One region of the Mesorhizobium newzealandense genome, then DNA from elsewhere that is predicted to be linked to it. Evidence: riboswitches for the same ligand, from Rfam matches in the RefSeq annotation. Region 1 holds a riboswitch; each other region holds the start of a gene.

Evidence for each region. A riboswitch is a leader RNA that binds a small molecule or an ion and turns the genes downstream of it on or off. The one in region 1 is predicted to bind cobalamin.
Region 2: another riboswitch for cobalamin. It lies ahead of ACFSOZ_RS21155 (aromatic ring-hydroxylating oxygenase subunit alpha); the one in region 1 lies ahead of ACFSOZ_RS09110 (DUF1636 family protein).
Region 3: another riboswitch for cobalamin. It lies ahead of ACFSOZ_RS37155 (DUF1636 family protein); the one in region 1 lies ahead of ACFSOZ_RS09110 (DUF1636 family protein).

Annotation. Positions count from the first base shown of each region.
Region 1 covers NZ_JBHUGZ010000007.1:64,170-69,407, reverse strand. The annotation lists gene ACFSOZ_RS09120 (winged helix-turn-helix domain-containing protein) at 71-1,279, shown strand; gene ACFSOZ_RS09115 (DUF6348 family protein) at 1,334-1,930, shown strand; cobalamin riboswitch at 2,132-2,335, shown strand; gene ACFSOZ_RS09110 (DUF1636 family protein) at 2,375-2,803, shown strand; gene cobW (cobalamin biosynthesis protein CobW) at 2,806-3,843, shown strand; gene ACFSOZ_RS09100 (cobaltochelatase subunit CobN) at 3,862-5,238, shown strand, end outside.
Region 2 covers NZ_JBHUGZ010000014.1:95,336-100,573, reverse strand. The annotation lists gene ACFSOZ_RS21170 (DUF680 domain-containing protein) at 1-148, opposite strand, end outside; gene ACFSOZ_RS21165 (DUF680 domain-containing protein) at 226-432, opposite strand; gene ACFSOZ_RS21160 (DUF680 domain-containing protein) at 509-706, opposite strand; cobalamin riboswitch at 1,212-1,412, shown strand; gene ACFSOZ_RS21155 (aromatic ring-hydroxylating oxygenase subunit alpha) at 1,527-2,774, shown strand; gene ACFSOZ_RS21150 (FAD-binding oxidoreductase) at 2,955-4,055, shown strand; gene ACFSOZ_RS21145 (FAD-binding oxidoreductase) at 4,121-4,867, opposite strand; gene ACFSOZ_RS21140 (molybdopterin-dependent oxidoreductase) at 4,864-5,238, opposite strand, start outside.
Region 3 covers NZ_JBHUGZ010000030.1:625,871-631,108, forward strand. The annotation lists gene ACFSOZ_RS37145 (substrate-binding domain-containing protein) at 1-137, shown strand, start outside; gene ACFSOZ_RS37150 (nucleoside hydrolase) at 395-1,369, opposite strand; cobalamin riboswitch at 1,653-1,859, shown strand; gene ACFSOZ_RS37155 (DUF1636 family protein) at 1,867-2,355, shown strand; gene ACFSOZ_RS37160 (ABC transporter ATP-binding protein) at 2,352-3,140, shown strand; gene ACFSOZ_RS37165 (ABC transporter substrate-binding protein) at 3,187-4,134, shown strand; gene ACFSOZ_RS37170 (FecCD family ABC transporter permease) at 4,210-5,238, shown strand, end outside.

The DNA.
Region 1 (5,238 bases):
AAAACCCTGCTAGCATGGGCCGGAATCACCCATCGGAACTTCGGCCAACCACCCTCAGAGTGACGCCTGCATGAAGGAAAAAATCTCGCTTGCCATGGCCCGGCGCATCGCGCTCGCCGCCCAGGGGTTTCTCGATCCCCGCCCCGCCGGTACGCCCGACCGCCGCCACTTTGCCCGCGTGCTGGCCCGCACCGGCCTGCTGCAGATCGATTCCGTCAGTGCGGTGGTGCGCGCTCACTATATGCCGCTCTATTCGCGCCTTGGCCCCTACCCGCTTGCCTTGCTCGACAACGCGGCCGTGACGCGCAATCGCACGGTGTTCGAATACTGGGCGCACGAGGCCTCCTTCCTGCCGGTCGAGACATATCCGCTGATGCGCTGGCGCATGCAGCGGGCCGAGCGCGGCGATGAAATGTATCTCGGCCTCGCCAAATGGGGCCGCGAACACGCTGGCTACATCGAACAGATCTACCGCGAGGTCGTCGATCGCGGCCCGATCGCCGCTTCCGCGCTGGAAGGCCAGAAAGGCTCCGGCGGCTGGTGGGGCTGGAGCAATGCCAAGCATGCCTTCGAATGGCTGTTCTGGGCCGGGCGCATCACCACGGCGCACCGTCGCGGGTTCGAGCGGTTCTACGATCTGCCAGAGCGCGTGCTGCCGCAGGCGATCCTCGACCTGCCGGTGCCGGCCACCGAGGACGCGCACCGCGAGTTGCTGCGCATCTCGGCCCGCGCCCACGGCATCGCGACGGCTGGCGACCTACGCGACTACTACCGCCTGTCGCCCGCCGACATGAAAGGCCGGCTCGAGGAACTGGTCGAACTTGGCGAACTGTTGCCCGTGCGTGTCGAAGGCTGGGACAAGCCGGCTTATCTTCATAAGGACGCGCGCCTGCCACGCAAACTCGAGGCCCGCGCCCTGCTGGCGCCGTTCGATCCGGTCGTCTTCGAGCGGTCGCGCACCGAGCGACTGTTCGATTTCCACTACCGCATCGAGATCTACACCCCGGCCGAAAAGCGCCAATACGGCTACTACGTCCTGCCCTTCCTGCTCGGCGACAGGATCGTCGCGCGCGTCGACCTCAAGGCCGACCGGCCGGCTGGCGTGTTACGCGTCCATGCTGCTTACGCCGAGCCCGGCGCGCCCGCTGAAACCGCTGGTCAGCTGTTCGAGGAACTGAAGCAGATGCAAGGCTGGCTTGGACTAGAGAGAATGGAAATCACACCGGCCGGCGACTTGGGTCCGGCACTGCTGAGCTTGAACCATCAGGGCCGCTCTTGACATCAGCCGTCGGCCGCAGACGTTTGAGGGAGTTTTGTCGGCCCAGGTTCAATCATGGCATCGCAAGAGGTTCTCGACCTGATCCACGAGGCGTTGATTGCACATGGGATCAACACCATCCGTGGACAGCACGATGTCAGTCTTGAGCTGGAAAACCTGCGGTTTGAAGCCGAAATCTTGGATAGGGAGCAGCGAGACTCGACACTCTGGCTTGTCGTCGAAATCCATATCTTCTCGCCGTTACTGGGCACTCAGCCCGTCATCGAATCGTTCGTTGGAATGGGCGACACACGTCAACAGGCGACATTCCAGGCATTCGGAAAGTTCCTGATCGGCGTATTTCATGTGTTGATCGAGGGCCTTGCAAAGCATGTTTGCGACAACATGCAAGCCGACATCGAGTTCTGGCAGCGCAATGATGCCAGCTGGAAGGTGTATGCCGGGCCTGTCATTACCCAGGCTGTAGTGGAATGCACGCTTAACCGGACATATCCGGCGTTCTATGCCCAGCTGGAAAAACTGTTCTCCGCCAATGTGCGCCCCGGCAGTCATTTCGTCCGGATTTTCGTAGCGAGCCATGGCGGAGAACTTATCGGCAAAGAAGTTCTCCTGGACAACGAAACATGGCCTGAAGGCCAAGCTGCTTGTTAGTCAGGATTGGCATCACGGCGATGGGTATCAGGCATTGCGCCATGTCATTCTTGCGTTGCCAGAAGAGAAGGCTGCCAAACCGAGTTTGTTGGGCACCGCCGCAAACTGGTTAAGAGGTCGCACTAAGAAGCCAATGGATACATGATGGACATCAAGCCGCAACTAACGCTCACCCCGCGTTGACACCGCTGCCTGCAAAAGCCTAAATCCGCTCCAGACGGTCCCCTGCCCGCAACGGCAAGGGCCAAGAGGGAATGCGGTGCGGGACAAAAATCCCAAATCCGCGGCTGTCCCCGCAACTGTAAGCGAAGAGCCAAGGCCGAAAGCCACTGGGACGGTCCCGGGAAGGCGGCACCAAGGCGATGACCCGCGAGCCAGGAGACCTGCCGTCTACGACTACAGAATCCGATCGCCCGGCGGGTTTCCGGGCAAGGAGTTCGATTTTTGGACCATGACAGCAGTTTTTCGGCTGGCACAGCGGACAATTCGTCCGGCGAGAGCGATGCTCTTGCCGGCGTAACCGTCATCGTCTGTGCTTCCTGTCGCGATGAAACCGGTTCCGACGCTCATCCCCGCGCCGGCGAACTGCTGGCGCAGGATGCGCGCCGCGCCGCTTCTGGCGAAGATGTCCGGGTCTTCAGCGTCGAATGCCTCGGCAATTGCAAGCGCCGGCTTAGTGCCGCCATCCTGCGCGATGGCTGCTGGAGCTACGTCTTCGGCGACCTGACCGCGACCAGCGGCGCCGACCTCGTCTCCGGAGCAAAACTCTTCGCCACCTCGACGGACGGCCTCATTCCGTGGCGCGGCCGCCCCGATAGCCTGAAGCGCGGCCTCGTCGCCCGCATCCCTCCCCTCGACCTATTGAAGGACTGATCATGACCGCTTCCGTCTCCCGCGTCCCCTGCACCGTCGTCACCGGCTTCCTCGGCGCCGGCAAGACGACGCTCATCCGCCACCTCCTGGAAAATGCCGGCGGCAAGCGGCTGGCCATCATCGTCAACGAGTTCGGCGACATCGGCATCGACGGCGAGATCCTGAAGGGCTGCGGCATCGACACCTGCCCGGAGGAAAACATCGTCGAGCTGGCCAATGGCTGCATCTGCTGCACCGTTGCCGACGATTTCGTGCCGGCACTCGACCAGATCCTGTCGCTGACACCAAAGGTCGACCACATCCTGATCGAGACCTCCGGCCTCGCTCTGCCCAAACCGCTGGTCCAGGCTTTTCAGTGGCCGACAGTGAAGAGCCGCGTGACGGTCGATGGCGTCATCGCCGTCGTCGATGGACCAGCACTGGCCGAAGGCCGTGTCGCCAACGACATCGACGCACTTCAGGCACAGCGCGCACAGGACACGACGCTCGATCACGACGATCCGGTCGAAGAAGTGTTCGAGGATCAGATCGCCTGTGCCGACCTGATCATCCTGTCGAAGAGCGACCTGATGGACGCCGCCGGCTCCGCCCGCGCCAACGCCATCATCAACGAGCACATCGCCCGCGCGGTGAAAATCGTGCCGACGTCGCAGGGCAAGGTCGATCCGTCGGTGCTGCTCGGCCTTGGCCTTGCCGTCGAGGACGACATCGAAAACCGCAAGACCCATCACGACGACGAGCTCGACCACGAGCATGATGACTTCGACAGTTTTATTGTCGACATAGCCTCGATCGCCAATCCGGATGAGCTGGCAAAACGCGTCGCTACCGCCGCCGAGGAAGAAAACGTGCTGCGCGTGAAGGGCTTCGTCGAGGTCGGCGGCAAGCCGATGCGGCTCTTGCTGCAGGCTGTCGGACCGCGCGTCAATCATTACTATGACCGCGCCTGGACGGCGCAGGACGACCGCCGCTCGCGCCTCGTCGTCATCGGCCTGAAGGGGCTGAACCGCCCGGCAATCGAGCGTATACTCGCCGGCTGACGCACACCACGGGCCGCGATGCACATCCTCACCACGACATCCGCCTCGCTCGACGATCTCGCCGAGCCGGTCGATCTGCGGCAGACGCCGGCGGATATCGTGGCCCTGTCCTTCACCGACAGCGATCTCGCCGGGCTGGCGGCGGCGTGGAAGGCCGACGCCGACCGCCTGCCCTCGATGCGGCTGGCTGCCCTCCGTGACCTGCGCCATCCCATGTCCGTCGACCTCTGGGTCGACAGCGTCGCCCGCCACGCCAAAATCATCCTTGTGCGCATCCTCGGCGGCTACGACTGGTGGCGCTATGGCTGCGACCAGCTTGCCTTGACCGCCCGCGCTCGCGGCATAAAACTGGCGCTGCTGCCCGGCGAATGCCGCGACGAGGATCTGCGCCTGATCGAAGCCTCGACGCTGCCGCGCGAGGAGCTTGACGCTCTGCTCGACTATTTCCGCGAGGGCGGCCCGGCGAATATGAGCGCGCTGGTACAGAAGCTGGCGCGGCTGGCTGGAGCCAGGAGCACCGTCACAGCACCGGTCGCGGTACCAAAGGCCGGATTTTATGAGCCAGGACGCGGCGTCGTTGACGACCCGAGTGCTGTCCGGATCCCGATGAACGGTAGCGATCCTGCCCACGTCCGCGCCCCCGTCACCCCCATCCTGTTCTACCGCTCGATGCTGCTGGCGGCCGATGTCGCGCCGATCGGCGCGCTTTTTGAAGCGCTGCGGCAGCGCGGCATCAACCCGGTCCCCATCTTCGTCTCCAGCCTCAAGGATCCAGCATCCCTGACGTTCGTGGAAACCGCACTGACCACGCTCAAACCTGCCGCCATCATCACCGCGACCGCCTTCGCGTCCGGCGCCGAACCCGGCGTTGAAACCCTGTTCGACCGCGCCGGCGTGCCTGTCTTCCAGGTCATCGTCGCCACCACCCGCCGCGATATCTGGGAAAACAACCAGCGCGGGCTGGCACCCGCCGACCTCGCCATGCATGTCGTGCTGCCGGAGCTCGACGGCCGCATCCTGGCCGGTGCGATTTCCTTCAAGGGCGAGAGCGAGGTCGATCCCGCACTTGGTCACCGCGCCTTCGCCAACCGGCCGGAGCCCGACCGCGTCGCGCAAGTCGCGGACCGCGTCGCAGCCTTCATCAAGCTGCAGGAAACGCCCCGCGCCGAACGCAAGCTGGCGATCCTGATCCCCGATTATCCGAGTGCGCCCGGCCGCACCGGCTATGCCGTCGGCCTCGATGTGCCGTCCAGCGCGGTGGCCATGCTGCACGACCTCAAGGAACAGGGGTATGCGGTTGACGGGATTCCGCAAACGCCTCGTGGGCTGCTGGATTTGCTGGAAGTGGCCGGGCAAGGGCTGAAGCTGGAGGATTATCTCGACTTCTCGACAGAA
Region 2 (5,238 bases), on a different contig from region 1:
CGCTGTTGCGGATCGAGCCCGTATTCGAGACGTCGACGTTGACGGTCGCCTGCTTGTTGATGTCGGTGCCGCCAACATTGTCGTTGCCGGCATAGGCGCTGCCGGCGGCAATCAGAAGAGCGGCGGCAGTAAGAGCAATCTTTTTCATTTTTGATACTCCGGTATTTTCGAATTCGAGGCGGCAGGTTGACCCGCCGCCTCGCCGTCGGATGCTAGTTTCGGATGTCAGTTGTTGCCGAACAGGTTGCGGTCACTGCCATGGGTGACAGGCGTCTGCGCAGCCGGCTCGGACTTCTTGGTGGAAGCCGTGTACGAGTTGTCGACCGAGGCGGCAGGCTGGTTGGCGCCGTTGGAGCCAAAGTTGTCGCTTCCGGCGAAAGCGCTGCCGGAAATGGCCAGAACGGCGGCGGCAGCAATAAGGATCTTGTTCATTTCAGCTCTCCTGAATTTTGAATTTCTGGATTTTGCCAGGGCGGCGGGCGAGCCCGCCACCTCCTGGGAATCGGCGTTAGTGGCCGAAGAGGTTACGGTCGCTACCCTGGACAGGCGTCTGAGCAGCCGGTTCCGACTTCTTGATCGAAGCGGTGCGCGAGCTGTCGACAGCAGTGGCCGCCGCGGCGTTCGAACCATAGTGGTCGCTACCGCTAGCGAAGGCGCTGCCGGAAATGGCCAGAAGGGCGGCGGCAGTGAGAATGATCTTTTTCATTTTTTGGTACTCCAGTATCTTTCCGTCCGTCTAGCGGCGTGTCTTGGGATGAAATCGCGTCGTTCGGACCGCCCCGATGTGGGAAAGCCATCCAGCCATTTCCAATCACGAAGTTGTTCCGCGTGGACCAAGAATCTGCCACTTGAAATTGTGCCAAGAGCGTCTACACCAGTTGTTTTTCTTCGTAATATCAATTAGTTATGTAAAATCGGCACCCCGATCACCAACTGTGTCGGAGGCCCAGCGTTCACACCGTCCTGCACGCACCGTCAACAGAAACGAACCGTTCGGTTCGATTTTAGAGACTGCTAATAGTCACTTTTCGAAACCGTTAACCTTTCTTGGGCCCTGGCAAGGGGTCGGATTCGAGGAGATTGCAGCCGGCTATGGCTGCCGAAGAGATCGGATTTCGGCTCCGCAATCGCCAGCCGGAGCATTTCGCATGCGTGTCGCGCCGCATGGATACGATGTCGTTTTCATGCCGATGGCGCGCCCGCGATCGTGATTAGATCATGTCATCTCAGGTGCCGCTTCGTGACGACGAAGCGGAGAATTGGGAAGCCGGTCAGAATCCGGCGCTGCCCCCGCAACGGTGGTGGAGTTCAAGTCGCAACGGGAGACCACTGGGCAAACGCCTGGGAAGGTGTCGCGACCGTCCGCAAGGACACTCCAGAGCCCGGAAACCAGCCCGAGATATTTGAACTCGACTGATCGCGGTGGGCGGTCAAGAGGTGGATAGTGCATGTCCGGCGCTTCGCCGGCCTGCGTCCGATCCTTCCTCCATCACCACCAGTTCAGTCCTTGGCTATGAGGACAGGACATGGACGCGCGCAACGACATGCTGAGGCTGCTGCAGGGCCGCAGGAACGGCTTCTCGCTCGAGCAGCCCTTTTACACCGATCCCGACTATTTCAAGCTCGACATGGAGCTGATCTGGTATCGCGACTGGCTGTTCATCGGCCATGATTGCGAGCTGCCGAAGCCGGGCAGCTACATTACCGCGCAGATCGGCGACTATCCGGTCGTGCTTGTTCGCGACCAGAAGGGCAATATCAACGCCTTTCACAATTCCTGCCGCCATCGCGGCAGCCGAGTCTGCAATTCAGACAAGGGCACGGCGGCAAAGCTGGTCTGCCCCTATCACCAGTGGACCTATGAGCTGGACGGAAGGCTGTTGTTTGCCCGGCAGATGGCAGACGGGTTCGACAAGAGCCAGTTCGGCCTGAAGCCGATCGCCTGTGAAAGTGTCGGCGGCTACATCTTCATCTGCCTGGCCAAGGAGCCGGCGGATTTCGCACCGATGCGGGCGATGATCGAGCCCTACCTTTTGCCGCACCGGCTGCGCGAGGCCAAGGTGGCGTTCGAGTCGACCATTGTCGAGAAGGGCAACTGGAAGCTGGTCTGGGAAAACAACCGCGAGTGCTACCATTGCGCCGGCAATCACCCGGAGCTTTGCAAGACGTTCCCGGAGGCACCGACGGTGACCGGCGTGCAGGGCGCCGACAGCGACCCGGAAATGCTTGCGCACTGGGCGAAATGCGAAGCGGCCGGCCTGCCGAGCAAATTCCGCATCGATGCGGCCGGACAGTACCGCGCCACCCGCGCGCCGCTGCTGCGCGACGCCGTCAGCTACACCATGAACGGCAAGCGGGCGGTGAAGAAGAACCTCTCCGACACCGTCTCTGCCGACCGGATCGGCACCTTGATGCACTATCACTATCCGACGACATGGAACCACATCCTCATCGACCACGCGGTGACGTTCCGCGTGCTGCCGATCAGCGCCACGGAAACGGCAGTGACGACCAAATGGCTCGTCCACAAGGATGCGGTCGAAGGCGTCGACTACGATCTCGCCGAACTCACCCATGTCTGGACCGAGACCAACGACCAGGACCGCCGCATCGTCGAGGAAAACGCCTTCGGCATCCTGTCGCCCGCCTACGAACCAGGGCCCTATTCGGAGCTGCATGAGGGCGGCGTAATCCAGTTCGTCGAATGGTACGCGTCGTTCATCGGTCCGCGGCTTGCCGAAGGCGGCCGGCCGGCGCTGCGCAGCGTTGCCTAGTGCATGGCGCTCAAAAATGGCCCCTGGTTTTGAGACAACGACATGCAAGGAAACAAGACCTGAAGCGCGTCGCATGAATCCGTTTCGAAGCGACGCGCTTTGGTGCATGTCGCCCAAGAGTGCGCAGCGGTTTTGGGATCACGACATGCACGGAATAAAAGGGACAAGAGGATGAATGCGATGACGGACCTTGGCCTCTATCGCCATCTCGACCAGATGACGCCCTGGAACGACAGGCTCCAGGTGCTGGAAGTGATCGGCGTCAGTGACGAAGCGCCTGATGTGAAGACCTTCACCTTCCGCTCCGACAACCAGACCTGGTTCCGCTACAAGCCGGGCCAGTTCGTGACGCTGGAACTGCCGACCGCCGATGGGCCGCTGATGCGCACCTACACGCTGTCGTCTTCGCCATCGCGGCCGTTCTCGATCGCGGTGACGATCAAGGCGCAAGCGGGCAGCATCGGCACACGCTGGATGTTCGACCATCTGACGCCCGGTTCGCATGTGAAGGCCTATGGGCCGACCGGTGACTTTTCGCTGCACAGCCACCCGGCGGCCAAGTATCTGTTCATTTCGGCCGGCTCCGGCGTGACGCCGATGATGTCGATGCTGCGCTGGCTGAACGACTGCGCGCCATGGACCGATGTCGGCTTCGTCAATTGCGCCCGGCGCCCCGAAGAAATCATTTTCCGCAAGGAGCTCGAACTGCTGGGCAGCCGCATGCCCGGCCTGTCGCTCGGCTTCATGATCGAGGAGCGGTCGAGCCGCGAGGGCTGGTTCGGACATATGGGCCGCATCGACGCGATCCGGCTGCCATTGCTGGCGCCCGATTTCCGCGAGCGCGAAATCTTCTGCTGCGGCCCTGATCCCTTCATGCGCGCCGTGCGCGGCATGCTGGACTCTGCCGGCTTCGACATGACGAAGTACCATCAGGAGAGCTTTGCGGCGCCTGTCGTGGAGGAGATCCCGGCACCGTTCACGTCGCCGGCGGAAGACGGCGCCGCCGTCATCGTCGAAGCCGCGACGCCGATCCGCTTCGCGCTTTCGGATGTCGATGCCGAATGCGTCGCCGGCCAGACCGTGCTGCAGACGGCGCGGGCTTCCGGCGTGCGGATTCCCGCCGCATGCGAGTTCGGCCTGTGCGGAACCTGCAAGGTGAAGAAGGTCGCAGGCGCCGTCGAGATGAGCCACAATGGCGGCATCCTCGACCACGAGATCGACGACGGCTTCATCCTCGCCTGTTGCTCAAAGCCGCTTTCGGCGCTCGAAATCGAGGCGTGACCGATGGGCGATGCCGAGCCTCGGAACGGCGGCTACGAGAAACTTCTCGGAAGGACCGTGTCCGTTCAAACTCCGTAGCGTTCGGTGCGGATGATTTCCGCCGCAACGCCGGCATCGATCAGCGCCCGGGCGGCGGCCGAAACGAAGGCGTTGGAGCCGCAGACGAAGGCGACATCAGGCGGTCCGGGCAACCGCGCCATGGATTGTACCATCATGGCGACATCCACCCGCCGCGAATAATCGGCTGGACGGCGCGCGGCTTCGCGCGTCAGCGTCAGCACCAGGTCGAAGCCGTCCTTGCGATCGTCGAGGGCGATCAGCTCGTCACGAAAGATCACTTCGTCCCAGATCCGGGCTGAAAAGACCAGAGCGACGGGCACCGTCGAATTGCGCGCGACGCGATGACGGACCATCGACATCAAGGGCACGACGCCAGAGCCACCGCCGACCAACAGAAGTGGCCCGCCATCGTCATCGGGCCAGATGAAGTGCCCGCCGAGCGGTCCGCGCAGTTCGATTTCGTCGCCAACTGCCGCGATCTCGTGGAAGAATGGAGAGACCTCGCCATCGTCGAGTTTCTCGATCGCCAGTTCGATCACCCCGTCCGTCTTGGGCGCAGAGGCAATCGAATAGGAGCGGCGCGCCTGATAGCCGTCCGGCGCTGTCAACCTGACGTCGACATGCTGACCGGCCCGGTAGGTGAACGGCCGCGATGGCTGGAAAAAGAAGCTGGTGACGCGCGGCGTGCGCTTTTCGATACGGACGATCCCGGCCGTTTGCCATGGCGACTGCGGCACTTGTTCGTCGCTCATGGATCGTTCGTGTAGCGCTGCTCACGCCATGGATCGCCATAGATATGATAGCCGCGCAATTCCCAGAAACCCGGCTCATCGCGCTCGGTGAACTGGAGGCCGTTCAGCCATTTGGCCGATTTCCAGAAATAGAGATGCGGCACCAGCAACCGCGCCGGGCCGCCATGGTCCGACGTGATCGACTTGCCTTCGTAATACAGCGCGACCATCGCCTTGCCGGCGGTGAGGTCCTTGGTCGGTACATTGGTGGTGTAACCGTCGAACGAATGCGCCAGCGTGAAGGCGGTCGGCGGCTCGATGCCGGCATCGGCGAGAATATCGTCGATCAGCACGCCTTGCCATGGCGTGTCGAACTTGGTCCACGCGGTCAC
Region 3 (5,238 bases), on a different contig from region 1:
ATCCGACCGGTGCCAAGGAAGCGATCGAGATGTCGAAGAAGATTCTGCTCGATTGCGCCACTTCGGTGGAGCCGACAGTGACAGTGGAGACGACGGCGATCACGGCGGAAAATGCCAAGCAGATGATGGGGAAGTGAGGGGAGCCAGCCACTAAGGTTGGATATGACAAGGCCCCGCGCGGGGCCTTGTTGTGTTTTGGAGGCAAGACCAATCCTGCAAAGAATGGCTGCTTCGCGCCTGATGACAGTCGCAGAGATCAGTTTACCGCTTCCTCAAAGCAGACATCGTTGGCACGCATAGCGCGAGCGGTCGTGTGACCTACCTTCCCGCCGATTGGCCCGAAGAACGCCCAGTTGTCTCTTGCTGCCTGCTGTATCGTCGCGAAGGGTGCGGGTCACGCCTTGTTCTTGGTTAGACGCTCCAGCGCATCCACAATCAAATCGCAGAATTTTTGATGGTCGAGCTTCATCGCCACGGTGTGGCGGAAGTCGACCTGCTCGCTCGCCGTGCCCCCGAAATGGTGCATGCCACCCATCTTCTCGAAATTGCAGACGGTCATGCCCTTGGTCCACCGGCCGGCAAGCTCGACGCGGATATCGGCCTTCTCGGTGGTGAAGACGGTCGGGTCGATCATAGCCGCGACGCAGCACGCGTCATGGACGGCGGGATACTCGATCTGCAGGAGGCCCCCATGCGTGGTCGCTATGAACTCCCAGATATCGAGGATGAACTTGGCTATCTCGCCGCCGACGGCGCGCACCCGGTCCTGAAGCTTCGTGGTGGCGAGCGCCTGATGTGTCAGGTCGAGACCCACCATGGTGACGTCCCATTTGGCCCGGAACACCACGTCGGCGGCCTCCGGATCGGCATAGACGTTGAACTCCGCCGCGGGCGTGATGTTGCCCCTGGTATAGCTTCCCCCCATCGCGACGACCCGTTTCACCCGCTCGACGATGCGGGGGTCCTTGCGCACGGCAAGCGCGATGTTGGTGTAGGGACCGACCGGCACCAGAGTGATCGTCTTTGGCTCATGCGCCATGACGGTGTCGATGATGAAGTCGACGGCGTGCCGCTTGTCGAGCTCGAACGAGGCGGGCGGCAGTACGGGGCCGTCGAGCCCGGTCTCGCCGTGGATCTCGACGGCCAGCACCTGATCGATGAGGAGCGGCCCGGGAGAGCCCTTCGCCACCGGCACCTTGATGCCATAGGCGGTGCATACGGAAAGCGCATTGCGCGTGGTGTTCTCGACATTGTGGTTGCCCGAAACCGTAGTGATGCCGAGGAGATCGATCTTCGGATTGCCTGCCGCCAGCAGGATGGCGATAGCGTCATCATGCCCAGGGTCGCAGTCCAGGATGATCTTTTCCATATGGCACCTCCTCTGCCGGCCGAGCCTGCCGCGACTACAGACTGCCGCCGCTTGCGCCGTCAAGGTTCTCGCCCTCGGCAACCGTAATGCCAACTCGCTCTGCCCCCCGGCCACCTTCTACCTCCGGCGGCGAGCCCGTTCCGAGCAGCTGCCACTGCCGCCGCCGTATTGCGCGACAAGCGGGGTTGACATCGTCGGGGAATATCGCTTCAAATGTAATGTTATTACATTTAGATGGAGCAGCGACGTCGCAAAAAACCATTGCGATGCGATCGATGGAAATCTACGCTGGGCCGGTGATGGTCCCCTGGCCGCAAGGCAAGGGGTGAAAAGGGAACACGGTGAGATCCCCAAGGGTCGAGGCCGTGGCTGCCCCCGCAACTGTAAGCGGCGAGCAAAATCCGTAAATGCCACTGGCCGGCAAGGCTGGGAAGGCAGGATGGCGCCACGACCCGCGAGCCAGGAGACCTGCCATCAGCATGAGTTGACCGGACGGGGTGTGCCGGGAGGAGACGTGGACGTCGGTCTTGTCGGCCGATTCGCCAACTTCCTTCCGTCGCCAATCGAGAAAGACGGAAAAGTTGGACGGCGCTACCGATCGTATTCACCGCATTATTGTCTGCACGCTTTGCCGCGACGTCCCGACAGGGATCAGGTCGGGTGAGAATCTGTGCACCGATTTACGTTCCCGGCTCTCGGCCCACCATGAACCCGCCGTGGCAAATGGCTTCATTGTCGAGGGCGTGGCTTGCATGGCCGGCTGTGCACGGCCCTTGACGGTTGCCTTCCAGGCATCGGGCAAGGCCGCCTATCTCTTCGGCTCCATCGATGCGCAGGCCGATGTCGGCGATCTCGTGCGATTCGCCAAGCTCTATGCTTCGCTCGCCGATGGCTGGTGCAATTCGGGACAGCGCCCGGCGGGATTGGCCGGCAAGACGCTGGCCCGCATCCCGGGTCCGGGCAATCTGGCGGGAAACAGCCGATGACAGCGCCGGTTCTCGAAGCGCGTGACCTCAGTGCCATGGCGAATGGCCGAGATATGGTCCATGCGGTCAGCCTCTCGGTGGGCGCAGGTGATCGCCTCGCCATCATCGGCCCCAACGGCGCCGGCAAGACCACGCTGCTGCGCATGCTGTCGGGCATGCTGCGGCCAAGTTCCGGCGAGGTGAAGCTTGGCGGGCGCCGGCTGGACAGGATTTCGGCCGCCGAGCGCGCACTGCAGATCGCCGTGGTCGGCCAGACCGACCAGCCCGATCCGCGGCTGGCGGTGATCGACTATGTCGAGCTTGGCCGGGTTCCGCACGCCGGGCTAAGGCGCAGGAGCGACGAACGCGACATTGTCGTCGACGCGCTGCGCCGGACCGGCCTGCTGCCGTTGCTTGGCCGCACCATCGGCTCGCTGTCGGGTGGCGAGCGCCAGCGCGCCCAGCTGGCGCGCGCCATCGCGCAGGAGCCAACAATTCTGTTCCTCGACGAGCCCACCAACCATCTCGACCCGCGCGCCCGCGGCGAACTGCTCGAACTCGTGGCCAGCTTCGGCATGACGGTGATCGCGGTGCTGCACGATCTGGCCCTGGTGGCGCCCTTCGCTACCAGGGTCGCGGTGATGAACAATGCCCGCCTGCAAGCGTTCGCCGCGCCGCGCGAAGCGCTGACCCAACAGCTGATCCGCGAGGTGTTCGGCGTCGACGTCTTTCGTCTGCGCCATCCGACTGAAGACCGCGAACTGACGGTGTTCGAGGTGCCGAACCGCGCCGTGCCGACATCCTGATCGAAGCCGTTCCGCCCAATCCCTGTTCAACAACGGAGCAATACCCTTGAAACGCCTCGCTTTTTCGCTCGTCTTCTCGCTGCTGGCCTCGACAGCTTTCGCCTTCCCTGTGACCGTCGACAGTTGCGGCAAACCGCTGACTTTCGACGCGCCGCCGAAGCGCGCCGTCATCCATGATCTCAACATGGCCGAGATGGCTTTCGCGCTGAAACTGCAGCCGTCGATCGTCGGCCTGACCGGCATCACCGGATGGTACAAGGTCGGCCCCGAATTCAAGGCCGAGCAGGGCTCGATCCCTGAACTCGCTCCCAAATATCCGACGCTTGAAAACCTCGTCGCGGTCGAGCCCGATTTCTTCTTCGCCGGCTGGTACTACGGCATGAAGCCGGGCGGCGAAGTGACGCCCGAAACGCTTGCCCCGCATGGCATCAAGACACTGGTGCTGACGGAAAGCTGCGTCCATCTCGACAAGAACCGCCCTGCCGCCTCGATGGACCTGCTCTATGGCGACGTCGAAAAGCTGGGCAAGATTTTTGGCAAGGAGGCTGAGGCGCAAAAGCTCGTTTCAGGCTGGAAGACGCAGCTCGCCGACATCACCGCCAAGGTCGGCGACCGCAAGGGCACGCGGGTGTTCCTCTATGATTCCGGCGAGGACAAGCCCTTCACCGCGGGCAAGTTCGCCATCCCCAGCGCCATGATATCAGCCGCCGGCGGCGACAACATCATGGCCGACATGGACACCAGCTGGGGCAACACGGACTGGGAAACGGTGGCCTCGCGCAATCCGCAATTCCTCATCCTGCTCGATTACCAGGACGGCGGCGGCTACAAGAAACTGCTCGATTTCCTGAAGGCGCATCCGGCGATGAAAGAAACGGACGCGGTCAAGAACGAGCGTTTCGTCGCCCTGCGCTATGCCGAGCTGACGCCTGGACCCGCCAACATCGAAGCGATCGACAAGATCGCCAAGGCGATGCATCCGGAAGCATTTTGATGCATGTCGCCCAAAAGTGCGCTGCGGTTTTTTGGCAACGACATGCATGAAGAAAAGATCCGGGAAGTGCGTCGCATGAGCCCTGATGGACGCGACGCATTTCCAGGCTTGCGACACAAGGCATTCGCACTCGCCATGATGGTGGGAGCGGCGGCGATCGCCGCTCTCGCCTTGCTGTCGATCGCCTATGGCTCGACGCTGATTCCGTTGACCGACGTCGTGGCTTCGCTCGGCCATGCGATTGGACTGGGTGGACACGACGTGTCCGGCCCGGTCGGCAAGATCGTCGTCGACCTGCGGCTGCCGCGCACGATCCTGGCCATCTGCGTCGGCGCCGGCCTGGGCGTCGTCGGTGCGCTGCTGCAGACGGTGACCCGCAATGATCTGGCCGATCCGTTCCTGTTCGGCCTGTCGTCCGGCGCCGCTGCAGGCGCGGTTTCCGTCATCACCGTCTTCGGCGACAGTTTTGGTATCTGGACGCTGCCGGTCGCGGCTTTCACCGGCGGCATACTGGCTGCCGGCGTCGTCCTGCTGCTGGTTGCGCGGGTGAGGGGGCAAGGGCCGGAGCGGCTGATCCTCGCCGGCCTTGCCGTGTCGTTCATGTTCACCGCCTTGACCAACTACCTGGTTTTTGCCGGCGACCAGCGCGCCGCCCACTCGGTGCTGTTCTGGACGATGGGCGGGCTCGGCCTGGCACGCTGGGACAACATCTGGCTCGGCGCGCTGGGTGCGGGCACCATCCTGGCTTATGCGCTATGGAACCACCGCCGGCTCGATGCTTTCCTGGCCGGCGAAAATGCCGCCGAAAGCCTTGGTGTGCCGGTGGCGCGGATGCGCAGGATGACCTTCTTCGTCGCCGCGTTCGCGACGGCGATCCTGGTCTCGGTCGCCGGCGTCATCGGCTTCGTCGGACTGATGATCCCGCATCTGTCGCGGCCGCTGGCGGGTCCTTTGCATCTGCGGCTGGTTGCCAGCTGCGCGGTCTTCGGCGCGGTGCTGTTGCTGGTTAGCGATCTTCTCGCCCGAACCTTGCTGCCGCCGCAGGAACTGCCGATCGGCATCATCACCAGCTCGGTCGGAGCGTTCTTCGTCGTCACCATGCTC